DNA from 3 places in the Rhodospirillum sp. A1_3_36 genome. Region 3 is predicted to be linked to each of the others. Evidence: predicted binding sites of a transcription regulator. Region 3 holds the regulator's gene; each other region holds the start of a gene.

The links. Region 3 encodes HrcA, which represses chaperone genes, less so after heat shock. Its sites were predicted from a motif close to GTTAGCACTCNCCNNNGGNGAGTGCTAAC; they were not measured.
Region 1: the regulator HrcA is predicted to act here: its motif matches at 4,696-4,724, upstream of groES (co-chaperone GroES).
Region 2: the regulator HrcA is predicted to act here: its motif matches at 3,140-3,168, upstream of groES (co-chaperone GroES).

What each region holds. Positions count from the first base shown of each region.
Region 1 is NZ_JBLAVB010000003.1:77,604-84,004, reverse strand. It holds gene ACLIRY_RS07985 (hypothetical protein) at 1-927, shown strand, start outside; gene ACLIRY_RS07980 (LysR substrate-binding domain-containing protein) at 929-1,810, opposite strand; gene ACLIRY_RS07975 (DUF1127 domain-containing protein) at 1,907-2,068, shown strand; gene xseA (exodeoxyribonuclease VII large subunit) at 2,190-3,806, opposite strand; gene ACLIRY_RS07965 (usg protein) at 4,243-4,557, opposite strand; gene groES (co-chaperone GroES) at 4,862-5,179, shown strand; gene groL (chaperonin GroEL) at 5,195-6,401, shown strand, end outside.
Region 2 is NZ_JBLAVB010000008.1:151,216-157,616, reverse strand. It holds gene ACLIRY_RS17190 (methylmalonyl-CoA mutase family protein) at 1-1,259, shown strand, start outside; gene ACLIRY_RS17185 (GGDEF domain-containing protein) at 1,547-2,143, shown strand; gene groES (co-chaperone GroES) at 3,236-3,523, shown strand; gene groL (chaperonin GroEL) at 3,650-5,305, shown strand; gene ACLIRY_RS17170 (methyl-accepting chemotaxis protein) at 5,423-6,401, opposite strand, start outside.
Region 3 is NZ_JBLAVB010000002.1:390,192-396,592, reverse strand. It holds gene ACLIRY_RS06285 (response regulator transcription factor) at 1-448, shown strand, start outside; gene ACLIRY_RS06280 (N-acetyltransferase family protein) at 608-1,108, opposite strand; gene hemW (radical SAM family heme chaperone HemW) at 1,278-2,480, opposite strand; gene rdgB (RdgB/HAM1 family non-canonical purine NTP pyrophosphatase) at 2,536-3,135, opposite strand; gene rph (ribonuclease PH) at 3,160-3,882, opposite strand; gene hrcA (heat-inducible transcriptional repressor HrcA) at 4,082-5,140, shown strand; gene grpE (nucleotide exchange factor GrpE) at 5,187-5,843, shown strand; gene ACLIRY_RS06250 (hypothetical protein) at 6,165-6,401, opposite strand, start outside.

The DNA of each region.
Region 1 (6,401 bases), on a different contig from region 3:
GCTGTCACTGGCGCTGTCGCTGTCGCTGTCACTGGCGCTGTCGCTGGCGCTGTCGCTGGCGCTGGCGCTTTCGCTGTCGCGGTCGCTGGCGCTGGCGCTGGCGCTATTGCTTTCCCTGTCGCTGTCGCTGTCGCTGTCGCTTTCACCGGCGTCATCGTCGTCCTACAGTCTACCGCTATACGCCATGCGGTCTACGGTCCTTTCCTCGTTCTTCTGTGGCTTCTGCTCCTTGCGGCAATGTTCATTCTGAACGGCACGACTCCGCCCTCTCAGAGCAGTCTCTCCGTGATGCTCGGTCTCGGCTTGTTGCCGCTTTTGAACGCCCCCTTCGATTGGCTGTCCCTCGCCGTGACCCGGACCCTTTTGACGGCCAGCGTCACCAAAAAATCTCCAGGCCACACCGTTTTGTATTCCGGCCTGGACTTCCTTCTGGCCACTCTGCTGTTGCTGCTGTTGGCGGCCACGCTGGTCGTCGGGGTGGAGTTTTTCAATGCCACCCTGGCGTGGGGCGGGAACAAACCTGTCCTCGATCTGGCCCAACAACTGGCAGAGCTGAGGGATCCGACCGAGGGGGGGACCCTGTGGATTGCCCTGATGCTGTTTTCCACCTATCTGCCGACCCTGGCCCATCTGATCATCGCCCTGGCCAGCCTGGCGCCGGAGGGGTTGCGGTTCCGTGGCAAGACCCTCGCCGACGCCCTGGAAGAGGACGCCACGCGGCCCCGGGAGTCCAAGGGCGCCCTAACCCAAGCGCGGCATCAATTCTGGCTCACCTTCGGTTGGGTCCTGGCTACGGCTCTTGCCCTCATCAGTATTGCTTTTATCCTCTTTGTGTTCGTTTATTCCACGACCTGGGCGGGCTGGCTTCTCGACACCGTCATCGCCTTCCAGGGTGCCGTCCACGGGTGGTTTCAGCCCTCTCCGTGATTCACGGATCGCACCCCGGCGGCGGAAAGTCACTCACAAACCGCTCCGCTTCCTCCCTGAGCCACTCCAGGAACAGGGCGACGCGGCGGCGGGGTTTGCCGGGGCGGGTCAGGGCCGCGTAATCCAACCCACTGGCCAGAAAGCCCCGGGGCGCCACGAGGCGGCCGGATCGCACATCGTCCACCACATGGGGCCACGGCCCAATGGCGGTACCGAGTCCTCCCGTCGCCGCCTCCAGCATGAAAAAGAAGTGTTCATATTCGACGGGAGGGCCATCGGGTGGTTTCTCCCCCGACAGGGCACACCAATCCTCCCAAGCCCCGGGTCGGGTGCGGGAGCGCAACGGGGGAGCCCCGGAAAGCCCCCGGCCCGACGCCTGCACGGGGCCAAAATGCTCCGGGAACAGCGGATGGGCGGTCACGCCCTGCGGCCAGGGGGACCGCCCCACGCGGATCGCCAGATCGAAACCATCCCGGGCGAAATCCACGGGCCGGTCCGAGGAGGCAAGGCGCACCTCGATGTCCGGATAGCGCCCCTGAAAGCGGTGCAGCCGGGGGATCAGCCAGCGCATGGCGAAGGTCCCGATACAGGACAGGTCCAGCGGCCCCGTGGGGCTATCGGCCACCTGGGCCACCGCGCCCTCGATCCCCTCAAACGCTGTCCGTAACCCGGGCAACAGGGCGCGGCCCGCCTCCGTCAGATGCCAATCATTCCGGGGACCTTCCAGCAAGGGAACGCCCAACACCTCCTCCAGGTGGCGAACCTGACGGCTGACCGCCCCATGGGTCACGTGGAGTTCCTCGGCCGCCAGGGTCATCCGCCCGAGGCGGCCCACGGCTTCAAAGGCCCGCAGGGCATTCAGGGGAAGGCGGGACCGCTTCATGTGCATTTTCCTCACAAAGCCTGTCCGAAGACATCGTTATTCACAGCCTGAATGAAGGTGTTCTCTCCATCCGATCATAATATGGAGATGCGAAAAATGAACAGACTTGGATGGATATCCCTTTCCGTCGCGCGCCTTCGTCGCTGGTTGGAACGGCGCGCCCAACGGCGAGAGCTCGCCCGCCTGGACCCCGCCCTGCTGCACGACCTGGGCCTCAGCGAGGAGGACCGCCGAAAAGAATGCGCGAAATGGCGATAAAACCACGACACCGTCTCGTCCCTTTCGGACGATTACCCCCACCCCTTTTTAATGGCCCGGGGTCTGGGGCCTCTCGGCCCCAGTGGGGAACGGGGCAAAGCCCCGTATCGTGTCCCGTCTCTCAGAGGTCGTCGAGGAAATCGCGCTGCCGCTTGTCGCGCCCCTTCTGGGTCCCACTCTTACGCCGCCCCTCAGCCGGTGGCGTCGAGGGCGGAAGGGGATCCGCCTGGGGTATCGGGGAGGCAGCCGCCCCCTCTCCCCCATCGGCGATGGCCCGCCGCAGGCCATCCTTGAATTCCAGGGACAGGGTTGCGCCGGGAATCACACCTTTGGCCTCGGTCAACACCTGTCCTGCTTCGTCCCGAACCACGGCGTAACCGCGCTCCAGGACCCGATGATGGGACACGCTTTCCAATCGGGCGGCCAGACCGGCCAGCCGTTCCGCTCGCCGATCCAGATCCCGGCGGCCCCAACCGGCCAAACGGTCGGCGAGTCCCTCCAGACTCCGTCCCTCCCGCTCCAACCGCCCGGTAATCCGCTCCGGTCGCAACCGGTCGGACAGGGTGATCAGGCTGCGTTGCGCCTGATCACCCAAACGGATCATGGCCCCCCGCAGCGCCAGAGCACTGCGGTCCAGGTCCTGGGCCTTGCGGTCGATCAACTCCCCGGGGCGGCGCAGCCGGGCAGCCATTTGGCCCAGAGCCAGGGTCCGCTGTTCAATCAAGCGATGGGGCGCTGCGGCCAAGCGTTCGGCCCGGTCATCCAACCGTTGGACCGCATCGGCCAGCAGCCGGTCCAGGTCCGGCAAGCCCCGAGACAGCCCTTCGAGACGCATGGCCCGGTCGATGAGCAACCGCCCCACAGCCCCTTCCATGCGGCTCCCCGTTTCCCCCACCTGCGCAAGAAGCTCCATGCGCACGGGCACGGCCATTTCAGCGGCCCCCGTTGGTGTGGGGGCCCGCAGGTCCGCCGCGTGATCGATCAAGGTAACGTCGGTCTCGTGGCCAACCGCAGAGATCAGGGGGATCGCGCTTTCGGCCGCGGCGCGGACGACGGCTTCCCCATTGAAGGCCATAAGGTCCTCGAGGCTGCCGCCCCCCCGGGCAACGATCAGGACATCGGGCCGGGGAATGGCTCCCCCCTCGGGCAGGGCATTAAAACCCTGGATGGCGCGGACGATCTCCTCTGCCGCCCCCTCGCCCTGAACCTTGACGGGCCAGACCAGGACGCGGCGCGGAAAGCGGTCGGAGATGCGGTGGAGAATGTCCCGGATCACCGCCCCGGTGGGAGAGGTGACCACGCCAATGACCTGGGGCAGAAAGGGGGGGCGTCGCTTGCGGGCCGGATCGAACAGGCCTTCCGCAGCCAAACGGCGGCGGCGGTCCTCCAACAGCTTCAGGAGGGCACCTTCGCCCGCCAGTTCCATGTCCTCGACGATGATCTGATAGCTCGACCGGCCCGGATAGGTGGTCAGCTTGCCCGTCACAATGACCTCCATCCCCTCTTCGGGGCGGAGGGAGAGCTTGTTCATTGTGCCACGCCAGATGATGGCATCGATCACCGCCGTCTCGTCCTTGAGACGCAGGTAGCAGTGACCAGACCCCGCCACCTTGGGCTGGCTGATTTCACCGCGCAGACGCACGCGGGAGAAGGCTTCCTCCACCGTGCGCTTCAGGGCGCCGGAGAGCTCGGAAACGGACAGTTCGGGCAGGTTATGGGCGGAGCTGGAACCGGTCATGGGGGCACCCTGCCCCAGCCCCGCAGCGAATTCAAGCACTCACCTTCGGCATCCGGGGAATGCTTATACCAAGGTGCGGTGAGTTTGCCTCACCGCACCTGGGAAGCGGCCAAGTGGCCGCCGCGCCGTATGGCGCGTAAAAGCCCGCCTGGCGTTTGAACGCAAGAAAAGCGGCCTGGGTTTCAACCCGCGCCGCTTGGTATGAGAGCGGAATGAGGAAAAGTGTATGCGGTTTTCCGTCTCATTCCGCTCTAAATATATGATTTAGATCACGTTTATGAAATCAGGTCGGACAGACCTGATTTCATCGTGATCTAGAGTATTCCGAGATCAAGTTGAGTCGCTTTGCGACCAAACTTGGCCTCGAAGATACTCTAAAATCTATATAATTAGAGTGAAACTGGGCCAGCTTGACTCAAGCTGATCCAGTTTCACTCTAGTGAACCAACAGGCAATCAACGGGCCGATACCGCCCGGGTGTGATCAATTCCGCCGATGCCACCCGAACGGAATGGAGGGGGCCGTCCAACTCCTTGGTCCAGAAATCCAGGAAACGGCGCAGCTCTGGAAACCGGGGCGCCAAATCCAATTGTTGCCAGATGTATTCCTGCAAAAGTCCCGGATGATCCGGCATGTGGTAGAGAATTTTCGCCGTGGTCAATCGGTAGTCGGCCATTTGACGCGCCATATCGGACTTGGGGTCGGACTGGGACTCGGACTGGGGCCTGACGTCGACATCAAAAAAGGTCATGGTCGAAGTTCCTCTTCTCCGTGGCCCCATCCGCCCCTCTTGCGGTTCCGGTCAAGGCCACCTTGTGGCTGCGTTTGCTCCCTGAGAAAAGGATGAGCACAGTTCGCTCATATTTCAAGTTTGTTTTATTATCAGAGGCTTAGCAGCCACCTTCGGCGAGTGCTGACAAAAATTTCGCTCTCTCACTTGACGTCGATTTTCAAAAAACTATGTCAATTCCCGCCCGGCCCCAGTCGCCCAAGATATCGGGGACCCAAAGCCGGTGTCATTTGCTTCCACCGTAAGGAATGACGGAGACAAACCTATGAACTTCAAACCCTTGCACGACCGGGTCCTGGTCAAGCGCCTCGAAAGCGAAGAAAAGACCGCCGGTGGCATCATCATCCCCGACACCGCCAAGGAAAAACCCATGCGGGGCGAAATCATCGCCGCCGGGTCTGGCGCGCGCGGCGAGGACGGAACGCTCCACCCCCTGGATGTCCAGGCCGGAGACCAGATTCTGTTCGGAAAATGGTCGGGTACCGAGGTGAAGATCGACGGGGTCGATTACCTGATCATGAAGGAATCCGACATCCTGGGCGTGATCACCGACGCCGCGACCATCCAAGCTGCCGCCGAATAAGGGGAGACTGAGTCCATGTCCGCAAAGGAAGTGAAATTTTCCGCCGACGCCCGCGACCGTCTGTTGAAAGGCGTCGACACCCTGGCCAATGCCGTCAAGGTGACCCTGGGTCCCAAGGGCCGCAACGTTGTCCTGGACAAAAGCTTCGGCGCTCCCCGTATCACCAAGGATGGTGTCTCCGTCGCCAAGGAAGTCGAACTCAAAGATAAGTTCGAAAACATGGGCGCGCAGATGCTGAAGGAGGTTGCCTCCAAGACGGCGGATCTGGCCGGAGATGGCACCACCACCGCGACCGTGCTGGCCCAGGCCATCGTCCGCGAAGGGGTGAAGTCCGTTGCCGCCGGCATGAACCCGATGGACTTGAAGCGCGGCATCGACATGGCGGTCAATGCCGTCATCGAGGATGTCAAAACCCGCTCCCGCGCCATTTCGACCAACGCTGAAGTGGCCCAGGTCGGCACCATCTCCGCCAATGGGGACTCCGAAGTCGGCCAGATCATCGCCACGGCCATGGAAAAGGTCGGCAACGAGGGGGTCATCACCGTCGAGGAAGCCAAGGGACTGGAGACCGAACTCGACGTGGTCGAAGGCATGCAGTTCGACCGGGGTTACCTGTCCCCCTACTTCGTGACCAATTCCGAGAAAATGGTCGCGGAGCTGGAAAATCCCTATGTGCTGATCCACGAGAAAAAGCTCTCCGGCCTGCAGCCCCTGCTTCCCGTGCTGGAGACGGTCGTCCAATCCGGTCGCCCGCTGCTGATCATCGCCGAGGATGTCGAAGGCGAAGCGCTCGCAACCCTGGTGGTCAACCGTCTGCGCGGCGGCCTCAAGGTGGCCTCGGTCAAGGCGCCGGGCTTCGGTGACCGCCGCAAGGCCATGCTGGAAGACATCGCCATCCTGACCGGGGGGCAAGTCATCAGTGAAGACCTGGGCATCAAGCTCGAAAATGTCACCATCGACATGCTCGGTACCGCCAAAACGGTCACGATCACCAAGGACGACACCACCATCGTGGATGGGGCCGGGGACAAGGCCGATATTCAGGCCCGGATCGCCCAGATCCGCGCCAACATTGAAGACACCACCAGCGACTATGATCGGGAGAAGCTGCAAGAGCGCCTGGCCAAGCTGGCTGGCGGAGTCGGGGTGATCAGGGTCGGCGGCGCCACCGAAGTCGAGGTGAAAGAGAAGAAGGACCGCGTCGACGACGCCCTTCATGCCA
Region 2 (6,401 bases), on a different contig from region 3:
GCCGTGAGCGCTACGGCGTGGAAGAGGAGAAGTACCGTCGGTTCCGCTATGGCGTCCAGGTGAACTCCCTGGGGCTGACCGAACAGCAACCGGAGAACAACGTCTATCGGATCCTGCTGGAAATGCTGTCTGTCGTCTTGTCCAAGAACGCCCGCGCCCGGGCCGTGCAGCTTCCCGCCTGGAACGAAGCCCTGGGGCTGCCCCGTCCCTGGGACCAGCAGTGGTCCCTGCGCCTTCAGCAGATCGTCGCCTATGAAACGGACTTGCTGGAGTTTCCGGACATTTTCGATGGCTCCGTGGCGATCACCAACAAAGTGGAGGCGCTCAAGGACTCCGCCCGGGCGGAACTGGCGCGGATTGACGACATGGGTGGCGCCGTGGCCGCCGTCGAATCCGGCTACATGAAACAGAAGCTGGTGGAAGCCAACGCCAAGCGCATCGGCGGCATCGAGAGTGGCGAGCAAGTGGTTGTCGGCGTCAACAGGTTCACCGAAGGTGCCCCCAGCCCGCTCGCGGCGGGGGAGGGCGCCATCATGACCGTCGACCCGGCAGCCGAGCAGGAACAAATCGACTCCCTGGTGGCTTGGCGGGGGACCCGCGATTCGGCCAAGGTTCAGGAGAGCCTGGAAACCCTGCGTCGAGCTGCGACGGAAGGCTCCAATATCATGGAACCCACGATTGCTTGCGCCCATGCGGGAGCGACCACAGGCGAATGGGGGCAGATCCTGCGACAGGTCTTCGGCGAATACCGCGCGCCCACCGGCGTGGGGCGGTCCGTTTCCACCGGCGCTCCGGGCAAGCTGGGTGAGGTCCGGACCAAGGTGGATGCCCTGTCGGCAACTCTGGGCCGTCGGGTCAAAATGCTGGTGGGCAAGCCGGGCCTGGATGGCCATTCCAACGGTGCCGAACAAATCGCCGTGCGTGCCCGGGACTCGGGCATGGAAGTGGTCTACGAGGGGATTCGCCTGACACCGGCCCAGATCGTCAACGCCGCCCTGGAGGAAAGCGTCCATGTGGTGGGCCTGTCCATTCTGTCCGGATCCCATGTGCCCCTGGTGACGGATGTTCTTGAGCGAATGCGCACCGAAGGCCTGGGGGATATTCCCGTTGTGGTCGGGGGAATTATTCCGCCCGAGGACGAGAAGGTCCTTCTCGCTGCAGGCGTGGCCCGGGTCTATACACCCAAGGACTATGACATGACGACGATCATGGACGATATCGTGAGTATCGTCGCAGCGGGGGCACAAAAGGCGGCCTGACCTCGGCCCCCTGGGGAACGATCAAATAGGAGACGCCCAATAAGAGAAGTCCAATAAGAGAATATTGCGTGCAGGGGGCATCGGGGGATGCGGTGCCCCCAAGGGGGAGCCGGGGTGATCGAGAAAGGCCACCCCGGCTTTTTTTGCCCAGCGTCGGCGGAGGCCCAAAAATCGCCGAAAGCCACAAATTTGCCCGTTGCTCCCGCTCCCTTATTGCGGTGTTAACGTGATTCGCCGATAACACTCGAAAGACATAATGTTTCCAAAGCGAAACGTGAGGGAAAGCGGTGAGTGATTTCTTTTTGATCTTGGGGTTCGGAGCGACCCTGGGGGCGCTTCTCATTTGGTATCCGGCCGCCCGGTGGCGTCGGGGTCAAGTGGAACGCTTGAAAAAGTCCCTGGAATCCACCCAGGAGATGGCCATCAAATTGACGGCTATGGATCCGTTGACCGGCGTGTTCAATCGGCGTCGGATCTTCGAAAGCCTGTTGGTTGAGCATGAACGGGCCAAGCGCGACCATCTGCCCTATGCGGTGTTGATGGTCAAACCCATGGAGTTTTACAAGGTGACGAATATCTACGGGCAGACCGTGGGCGATGGCCTGTTGCGTGATATCGCCAAGCTGTGCCAGTCCGAGGCTCGGGCGACTGACATCGTGGGGCGGTGGAAGGGGGCGACCTTCGCTATCCTCTGCCCCGGAGCGGACGAAGCAGCGGCGCATGTGATGGCCGGACGCCTGCTCATGCGCGTAGAGAACACCAATTTCTCGGATGTGGGCCGCTTGACAGTGGGTGTTGGGATCAGTGTGTCGGAGGCCGATTATCCAGATACGGCCGATGCGGCGCTCGCCCGGGCCGAGGCCGCTTTGCGTCAGTACGGATAACGGGTCCTGGTGATTCGATTCTTTCGCAGCAAATCACCAAATGACTGGGTTCATCGATGCAACCTCATGCCCCCTCCGGGACAGGTCGCCCTTGAGGCATGCGCTGAACCTCTGATATTGAAGCAAATCGTCACGCCTACGGCGTGCGTTCCGCCCGTCGCAATCTGTTCCAGATTGCTCGGGATTTGCTCTAAAGTATTCCGAGATCAAGTGGGGTCACTTCTTGGCCACTTTACACAACAAGGGGGGTTCCCGTTACGGGGCTTTGCCCCGTCCCCCACTGGGGCCGAAAGGCCCCAGACCCCAGGCATCCAATTTTTTTAAAGAAAAAATGGGGGTTTGGGCAATCGCACAAAAAAGATGAGACTTGGTCGTATACCCTGCGTCTTCGCCCAATTTAGCCTCGAAGACTCTCTATGCTATGGTTCTTCATATGGCGGGCTTCGGCGCAGTATTCCGCCAAGGCTCCGCACCGCCGTGGCCAGGGCTGCCTGTCGGTCACCCCGAGCCATATGGGCGCGCATGTCCCGTTCCGTTTGATGCAATAGATTCAAAGTCTCCGTAAGCTGACGCGTCCGGGCATCAGGAACTGGAGAAGAAGGCGCGACTGCCGCACCGGATGGGGTCGGATCGTGGGACAAGGGAGTCTCTCAAAGTTCAGACAGCAGGGTCACTAGGAATTGAGCAGAACGCCAATACGTTATGTTATAACGTATCATTTCACAAGACCCTCCCATCAAATCCCGAAGCCTCTTCAGACCAACCTCAGAAACAGAGGGGTGACACTCCTGCCCCTCGAACACCATATGAACGAGATAAAACCGGCGGCATTGAATGCTTCTTCCTCAATCGACCCGCCACACTTTCAACCGAAGACACTCCAGATACAGCCCCTCCGGCCTGTATCATGTGTCCTACCTCCCTGAGTCGATACCCTCCGTTCACAAAACCGCCCCAGTGTCTTCTCTTGACAGCGAAGCGCCTTGGGATTAACTCTCTGGCACTCACCGGCCCCGAGTGCTAACAGCACCGGATCACGCCGGTTCGTATTGTGGCAAATCAACGATTTGCAATTCCGACGGAGGCTAGTCCATGAATTTCCGCCCGCTGCATGACCGCGTTCTCGTGAAGCGCCTCGAGAGCGAGGAGAAGACCGCCGGTGGCATCATCATCCCCGACACCGCCAAAGAAAAGCCCATGGAAGGCGAAGTGATCGCCATCGGGTCCGGCGCGCGCGGCGATGACGGCAAAGTCGTCCCCATGGACGTCAAGGCCGGCGATCGTATCCTGTTCGGCAAGTGGTCCGGCACCGAAGTCAAGATCGATGGCGTCGATTACCTGATCATGAAGGAATCCGACATCATGGGAATCACTGGCTAAGCCAGGATGCCCCAGGCGCCGGACCAGGGGTCTGGCGCCTCGACACGACTTTCCCCGGGCGTGGCCCCTTTGGCCAACTTGGTCGAACCCACCCGCCCCTGAAATCTGATTCAAGAGGAACATGCAATGTCCGCCAAGGATGTGAAGTTTTCCACCGACGCCCGTGACCGCCTGCTGAAGGGCGTTGACACCCTGGCCAATGCCGTCAAAGTGACCCTGGGTCCCAAGGGCCGCAACGTTGTCCTGGACAAGAGCTTCGGCGCTCCCCGCATCACCAAGGACGGCGTTTCCGTCGCCAAGGAAATCGAACTGAAAGACAAGTTCGAGAACATGGGCGCCCAGATGGTCAAGGAAGTTGCTTCCAAGACCGCCGACATTGCCGGTGACGGCACCACCACTGCCACCGTTCTGGCCCAGGCCATCGTCCGCGAAGGCGTGAAGTCCGTCGCCGCTGGCATGAACCCGATGGACCTGAAGCGCGGCATCGACCTCGCCACTGCGGCCGTGGTCTCCGACGTGCAGGCCCGGTCCGTGAAGATCAAGACCTCCGCCGAAGTCGCTCAGGTTGGCACCATCTCCGCCAACGGTGACGAGGAAGTCGGTCAGATCATCGCCACCGCGATGGAAAAGGTCGGCAACGAGGGTGTCATCACCGTCGAAGAAGCCAAGGGCCTGGAGACCGAGCTGGACGTGGTCGAGGGCATGCAGTTCGACCGTGGCTACCTGTCCCCCTACTTCGTGACCAACGCCGAGAAGATGATCGCGGACCTCGAAAATCCGTACATCCTGCTCCACGAGAAGAAGCTGTCCGGCCTGCAGGCTCTGCTGCCGGTCCTGGAGTCCGTCGTTCAGTCCAGCCGCCCGCTGCTGATCATCGCCGAGGACGTCGAGGGCGAAGCCCTGGCCACCCTGGTGGTCAACAAGCTGCGTGGTGGCCTGAAGGTCGCCGCCGTCAAGGCCCCCGGCTTCGGTGATCGCCGCAAGGCCATGCTCGAGGACATCGCCATTCTGACCGGTGGTCAGGTGATCAGCGAAGACCTGGGCATCAAGCTCGAGAACGTCACCATCGACATGCTCGGCACCGCCAAGAAGGTCACCATCACCAAGGAAGAGACCACCATCGTTGATGGCGTGGGCGAGAAGGCCGACATCGCGGCCCGTTGCGCCCAGATCCGCGCCAACATCGAGGAGACCTCCTCCGATTACGACCGTGAGAAGCTGCAAGAGCGTCTGGCCAAGCTGGCCGGCGGTGTCGCGGTGATCAAGGTCGGCGGTGCCACCGAGACCGAAGTGAAGGAAAAGAAGGACCGCGTCGACGACGCCATGCACGCCACCCGCGCTGCGGTGGAAGAGGGTGTGGTCGCCGGTGGTGGCGTGGCCCTGCTGTACGGCACGCGCGCCCTGGCCGAGCTGAAGGGTGCCAATGCTGACCAGAACGTCGGCATCGAGATCATCCGCCGCGCCTTGCAGGCTCCGGTCCGTCAGATCGCCGAGAACGCCGGCACCGATGGCGCCGTGGTTGCTGGCAAGCTGCTGGAAGCCACCGACACCAACTTCGGCTACAACGCCCAGTCCGGTGAGTACTGCGACATGATCAAGGCCGGCGTCATCGACCCGACCAAGGTTGTGCGCGCCGCTCTGCAGGACGCTGCGTCCATCGCGGGCCTGCTGATCACCACCGAAGCCATGGTCGCTGACATCCCCGAGAAGAAGGAGGGCGGCGGCGCTCCTGACATGGGCGGCATGGGCGGCATGGGCGGCATGGGCGGCATGGGCTTCTAAGAGACGCCCGGCTGAACAAGCCTGTTCTAGGGCCAGTTCTAGGGAAGGGGCCGCTCCGAAAGGGGCGGCCCTTTTTCCATTCGGATGTCCTCTGGGGAGGTCCTCAAGGGGTGCGGATCAGGGCCCCTGAATGATGCAACCGTACCAACCGAGACCGTCGTAGGTCTCATAGCCCGGCGTCCGGTGAAAGCCGACAACAGTTCCGTCCGGCTGGGAATAATGCCCGGCCCTCTTCCCCTCGGTGCGCAGATCCACTTTTTCCGTCAGCATCCCCACGCCATCGGAGGACGCGATGACCCGCAGCTCGGCGTCCAACAAAAGCGCCCGGGAGCGACGGGCTTCCTTTTCCGTAAGACGGACCCCCTCGACGATGGACCGGGCCTGGGGTCCCCAATCGAAGTGAATGCCCAACACCCCGAGGACAGCGCCTTGAGCCTCCCCGCCTTCACGGATCGCCGCAGCGTATGTGGAGACGGGCGCGTTGTTGAGGACTCCATTCAGGGAAATGTCTGCGACCGCATACTCCTCCCCAGTGCGTGTTGCCAAGGCCTCGCGAAACCAAGCCTCGGAAGACACGGAATAGCCCCTGGCCCCATAGCGGTCCGGACGACCGTTGGCGATGACCTGACCGTTCAGATCGCAAATCCACAGGTCCAAATAAACGGTGTAGGCAGACAAGATCACGCCCAATCGTTTGGCAGCATAGGCCTGAGCCTCCGGCGACGGATGGCCGAGGCACTCCACCACGGCGCTATCGGTAGCCCACCATCGAACATCGCAGGTTCGTTCGTACAGGTTTCGATCGATCAACTCGACGGCCGTCAAAGCCAAATCGACCATGCGCTGACCTCGGAGGTGGTCGACGATGCTGCGGCCAATCTGGTCGAGCAATTCCACCTTGGCCGACAACTCCCCCCGCAAGGCCCCGGCGATCTCGGCGATTTCCTCGGACACCCCCTTCACTTCATTGGCAACCACGGCAAATCCCCGACCCAAATCCCCGGCGCGAGCGCTTTCGATCAACGCATTCAAGGCCAGTATTTTCGTTCGCCCTGTAACCGCCTGTATTTCGGCAACCTTACTCTCCGTCGTTTCC
Region 3 (6,401 bases):
CGATACGGATGACGACACCATCCAGGGTCTGGGGGCAGGAGCCAATGATTACGTGACCAAGCCCTTCCGCCTGGGGGTTCTCCTCGCCCGGGTCCGGGCCCAGATGCGTCTTCACGAACAAAGCGATGACGCTGTTTTCCTGATCGGACCCTATCGGTTTCAGCCTGCAACCAAGATGCTGGTGGACCGGACCACGGAAAAAAAGGTGCGCCTGACCGAGAAGGAAACGGGGATCCTGAAATTTCTCTACCGGGCCGGGGACAAGGTGATAGCTCGGGATGTTCTGCTCCACGAAGTCTGGGGGTACAGCGCCCAGGTCACAACTCACACCCTGGAAACCCACATTTACCGCCTCCGCCGTAAGATGGAACCCGATCCTTCCCAGGCCACGATTTTGGTGACGGAGGAGGGGGGGTATCGGCTGGTCCGGGGGAATGGTGGGGAGTAGGTGGCCTTCAGGTTCAATACGGTACAAGACAGGGGGTATTGTCCCGTGCCCCACTGGGGGCAAATGCCCTCAAATGGGTTTGGGCAATCGCCCAAAAAAGACGAAACACGGGCGTGTACTGTGAGGTTGAATCGGAAGGAACTCTGGTCTATCAGGATGCTATCCTTCATCGGCTTGTAGGCTACGAAACATTACGAACGCATCGACATAGCCTTGTTTCGGGTGCTGGAATGCATTCGGCAAGCGGCCAACGATTTCGAACCCAAGGTGGCGCCATAGTCGGACCGCCCGATCATTGCTGGAGATCACGAAATTGAATTGCATGGCCAGGAATCCGGCCTGTCGCGCGATCTCCAGAGAATGCTCGCACATGGTTCTTGCCACGCCACGACCGGTGGCGTCGGACGCCGTCATGTAGCCGCAGTTCGCCACATGGGCGCCGCCTCCCGTCTGATTGGCGCGCAATACATATGTGCCGACCACGCGTTCCTGATCTTCTGCCACGAAGCAGAGCCGGTCCGGTGCCATCCAATAGGAAAGGGCCTCCTCACGATCCATGTCACGTGGAAGGGTATAGGTCTCGCCCGCCCGGATCACGGGCTCAAGAATCCGCCACAGGGTGTCCTTGTCACTGGGTTGCGCGGGTCGAATGGAGAGCATGAAACAAGTCCTCTGAGCGAGTCAGCGTCACCGGAACGAGAATATCGAACGGGAAAGTGGGGGCCGAAGGGAACACAGAGCGGACAACCGGCTTTCCGGCCTACGCGATATTCTAGAGTGCTCCGAGATCAAACCACCTCAAGTCGATTCCGATTTTGGGTGGTTTGATCTAAATGACCATCAATGCTGCCGTCAATGCGTTCAGGGTGGGGATGCCAGCATCGGTCGCGCGCAGCTGGCCCTTTTCACATTCAATCAGGCCTTCCGACCGCGCCATGGACAAGCCGTCCCGGTCGATGATGTCAGCCAGTCCCAGGCCGGTCAGGCGGCGCATGCGGGCGTCACTCACCCCTTCGGCCAGGCGTAGACCCATCATCAGCATTTCCTGGGCGCGGTGGCGTGGAGGAATGTGGCTTTCCTCCTTCAGGCCCGTCCCGGTATCCTCGACCCGTTTAAGCCAGGATTCGGGGCGGCGGTGGGCCACGGTGGCGCGGAAGCCGTCGGCGTCCACCCGCAGGCGGCCATGGGCTCCCGGTCCGACGCCCAGGTAATCCCCGCCCCGCCAATAAATGAGATTATGGCGGCTTTCCTGGCCCGGGCGGGCATGGTTGGAGACTTCATAGGCGGGAAGACCCGCGTCGCTCAGGATATCTCGGGTGAGCAGGAACAGGTCGGCGCTTTCGTCCTCGTCGGGTAGGGTAAAGTCTCCCCGGCAATAGGCGCCGAAAAACCGGGTGCCCTGTTCTATGGTCAATTGGTAGACGGACAGGTGGTCCGATCCCAGGGTCAGGGCTCGGCGCAGTTCCGCTTCCCAATGGTCCAGGGTCTGTCCGGGGCGGGCATAAATCAGGTCGAAGGAGAAGCGGTCGAACAGGCTCCGCGCCGTATCCAGGGCCGCCAAAGCGGATTTGGCATCGTGAACGCGACCCAGGAATTGCAGGGCGCGATCCTCCAGGGACTGGATCCCCAATGACAGGCGATTCACTCCGGCCAGCTTGAAATCCCGAAAGCGGTCCCGGTCGACGGTCCCCGGATTGGCCTCCAGGGTAATTTCCAGGTCTGGGGCCGTGGGCCAGAGGTCCGATGCCCGATCAATGAGGGCGGCGACCGTATTGGGGGCCATCAAGGAGGGCGTTCCTCCGCCCAGGAAAATACTGGTGAGCATGCGACCCTGTCCGGCCAGCCGTGCAGACTGGGTCTCCAAGTCGGTGATCAGGGCCTGGGACCAGATACCATGGTCGATGGTATCGACGACATGGCTATTGAAGTCGCAGTACGGGCATTTGGACAGGCAGAACGGCCAGTGGATATACAGGCCGAACCCTTCGTCCCCTTGCGTGACGGTCGAAATTTGATGGTCTTGGTCGTCCATGGGGGTGGACTCCGCCTTTCCCAGAAAAAAGACCCGGGCGGAACCGCCCCCGGGGTTATGGCTTTAGGCAGGCATCCACCATTTTGGCGAAGGCGCGGGCCCGATGGCTGATCGCCTGTTTGGCGTCCGACGCCATTTCGCCGAAAGTGGCGGTATGCCCTTCTGGTTGGAATATGGGGTCGTAACCGAAGCCATGCTCGCCCCGAGCGGGCCAAATCAGCAGGCCATCCACCCGACCCTCGAACGTTTCCACATGACCGTCGGGCCAAGCAAGCGCCAGAACGCAGAGGAAAGCGGCGCTGCGATCCGGTGACCCGGTCAACAGGGTATTTATTTTTTCCATGGCTTTGCCGAAGTCTTTTTCCGGTCCGGCCCAGCGGGCGGAATAGACGCCCGGTGCGCCGTCCAGGGCGGATACCGTCAAGCCGGAATCATCGGCGAGTGCGGGCAGGCCCGAAGCTTCGGCGGCGGCGCGGGCCTTGATCAATGCGTTCTCCTGGAAGGTCGTCCCGGTTTCTTCCGGCTCGGGCAGGTTCAATTCGCCTGCCGATTTGGCTTCCAGGCCGAACGGTGCGATCAGGGCGTTGATCTCCCGCACCTTGCCTGCGTTATGGCTGGCCACCACCAGGGGGCCTTGGGTGAGTTTTCTCGTCATGGGTCAGTCCCTTGCCCAAACGGATCAATCGGCGAGGCCGAGGGCGGCCTTCTGTGCCGCGACCAATTCGCTGACACCTTTTTGTGCCAAGCTCAGCAGCTCCATGAACTGGGCCTGGGAAAAGGGGGCTTCCTCGGCGGTACCTTGGATTTCCACGATGCCACCCCGACCCGTGAGCACGAAGTTGCTATCGGCCTGGGCGTTGCTGTCTTCGGCATAATCCAGGTCGAGCACGGCGGTTCCCTGGTACAGGCCGCAGGAAATAGCCGCCACATGGTCAGTCAGGGGAATCTCCTTAAGGATGCCCAGGGTTTTCAGGTGGGTGAAAGCCATGTGGAGGGCCACCCAGGCGCCGGTGATGGCTGCGGTGCGGGTGCCGCCATCGGCCTGGATCACGTCACAATCAAGCTTGATCTGCATCTCGCCCATCTTGGCCAGGTCCGTGACCGAGCGCAGGGACCGACCGATCAGCCGTTGGATTTCCTGGGTGCGACCACTTTGCTTGCCCCGGGCGGCTTCCCGGTCCGTGCGGGAATGGGTGGAGCGGGGCAGCATGCCGTATTCCGCCGTGACCCAGCCCTTGCCACTGTTGCGCATCCAACTGGGGACCCGTTCGTCGACGCTGGCCGTGCAAAGCACATGGGTGTCGCCAAACTTGGTCAGGCAAGAGCCTTCAGCATATTTGGAGAAGCCGGGCTCGAGGGAGATGGCCCGGGTGGACTCGGGGGTGCGTCCGGAAGGTCTCATGACGGTTTTCTTTCGGTGGCCTGCAGGATTTGACCGGTGTTCTAGAGCAAACCGGCGCAAATCAAAAACCATTTCCTGGTCCTTCATCGACGACTTCCGTCGAATCCGGGGGAGGCAGAGGCGTTGGGCCGTTGACCGGAACCCCTGGGCGACCTACCTTGGTGAAGACTGTCCTGAAACCGTTGGGAGAAATAAGGCCATGGTGATGACGGGTCGCGGACCTATCGTCACCGAGCTGGACGAACGGTCTCGAAAGATCTTCGGCCAGATCGTGGAGACATATGTGGAAACCGGGGAACCGGTGGGCTCTCGGACGTTATCCCGGCGCTTGGCGGTCTCGCTTTCCCCGGCCACCATCCGGAATGTGATGGCGGATCTTGAGGAGCAGGGCCTCCTCTATGCGCCCCATACCTCGGCGGGGCGCATGCCAACGGATGCGGGGTTGCGTCTGTTCGTCAATGGCCTGCTGGAAGTGGGCGGTCTTGATCCCATGGAGCGGGATCGGATCGACGCGCAGGTCCAGGGCGCAGGAAAAAGCGTCGATAGTCTGTTGAACGAAGCCACGACCATGTTATCGGGCCTGTCCCGGTGCGCCGGTCTGGTGTTGGCGCCCAAGACGGACAGTGGCCTGAAACATATCGAATTCGTGCCCCTTGGTCCGGGCCGGGCCATGGTCATCATGGTCACCGAGAATGGTTTGGTGGAAAACCGGGTGCTGGAAGTCCCCCAGGGCCTGCCCACCAGCGCGTTGGCCGAGGCCACCAACTACCTGAATGCCCGCCTGTCGGGCCGCACCCTTGATGAAGCCCGGGACGAAATCCAGGAGGAGCTGGATAACCACCGGACCCAGATGGACGAATTGGCCGCCCGGGTGGTGGCAACCGGCATGGCCACCTGGTCCGGCGGCGACCGGAGCGGCGAACTGATCGTGCGGGGTCAAAGCCATCTGTTGGCCGATGTCACGGCCCTGCAAGACCTGGAACGCATCCGCAGCCTGTTCGAGACCCTGGAAACCAAGGAACAGGTCCTGCGTATTTTGGACATGGTGAATGGAGCTGAGGGCATTCAGATCTTCATCGGAGCGGAGAACGAGTTGTTTTCCGTCTCTGGCTGCTCCATGATCGTGGCCCCTTATCAGAATAGCCGGGAGGAGATCGTCGGCGCCATTGGCGTGATCGGTCCCACCCGGATCAACTACCGCCGTATTATCCCGTTGGTGGACTACACCTCCAAGGTTATCAGTCGCATGATCGGCTGAAGCGGCGGTCTTCCCGAGAAAATCCAAGGTAAAGACGGAACGCGTCATGACGCAGCAGAACAACACGCAGGAAAACCCGGTACCCGAGTCCGAGGATCCGTCCTGGGAGGATACCGCAACCCCGACCGGGGAGACCCTCGGTGAGGACCTGGATGGCGCTGAGGATCCGGAAGCTCGCATCGCCGCCCTGGAGGCGGAAAATCGCAAGCTGAAGGAAGACTATCTCCGTGCGCTGGCCGAGGCCCAGAACGCCAAACGCATGGCCGATAAGCGGATCGAGGATAATTCCCGGTATGCGGTGTCGAATTTTGCCAGGGCGGTGCTCGGTGTCGCCGACAACTTGACCCGCGCCCTGATGGCGGCTCCGCTGGAGGCGCGGGAAACCAACGACATGATCAAGAATCTGGCCGTTGGCGTCGAGATGACGGCGAAGGAATTGGAAAATGCGTTGAGCCAATACCAGGTGCGCAAGGTCGAGGCCCAGGATGCGGCCTTTGATCCCAATTTCCACCAGGCGGTTCAGGAAGTGGAAAACACTGCCGTTCCCACGGGGACAGTGGTTCAGGTGCTCCAGGACGGCTATGTGATCCACGACCGCCTGTTGCGCCCGGCCATGGTCATGGTCTCCCGGGGTGGCCCCAAGCGTGAAGCCAAGGTCGAAGCGGAAGAGGGCGGTGCTGTGGGCGTCGACCGCACCGTTTGAGGAAGACTTTTAGAGCATGTCGCGTGAAATGTGATTCACGCGACATGCTCTAACCCTCTGATATTGAAGCAAATTGTCGTTGCAATCTGTTCCAGATTACTCAGGATTTGCTCTAGAGATCCGGTTTTTCCACTGGTTTTGAAAAGAAGACCGGTTGGGGTGGGGGATCTATCCATCCCAACCGGTCTGTTACTTTTCGAACGAAAACTGAATTCGATATCCAGACCTTGGGACTCAAGTGTAGACGGCATCAATCGCGTAGAAAAAACACCGAAGAGATCCTTTCAGATCGGAAATAAATTTAAAATATTAGTGGAAGTTCTATTCAATTTCACTGTCAAAGTACCAATCTAAATTTTGATCTAAAGGGGAAACGCCGTGTTTTTGCGTTAACACGGACGACAAAGTTTCGGTGATTGGGATCATTCCGTATATATCGTCGTCATGATCTTCTGAAAACAGCTCTTTCAAAGAGTTGATATCAATATAAGATATGTCTATTTCCTTTATCACTCGTTCTGTATCGTAAGAAAATCCACGAAGGTATCGTTTTATAGC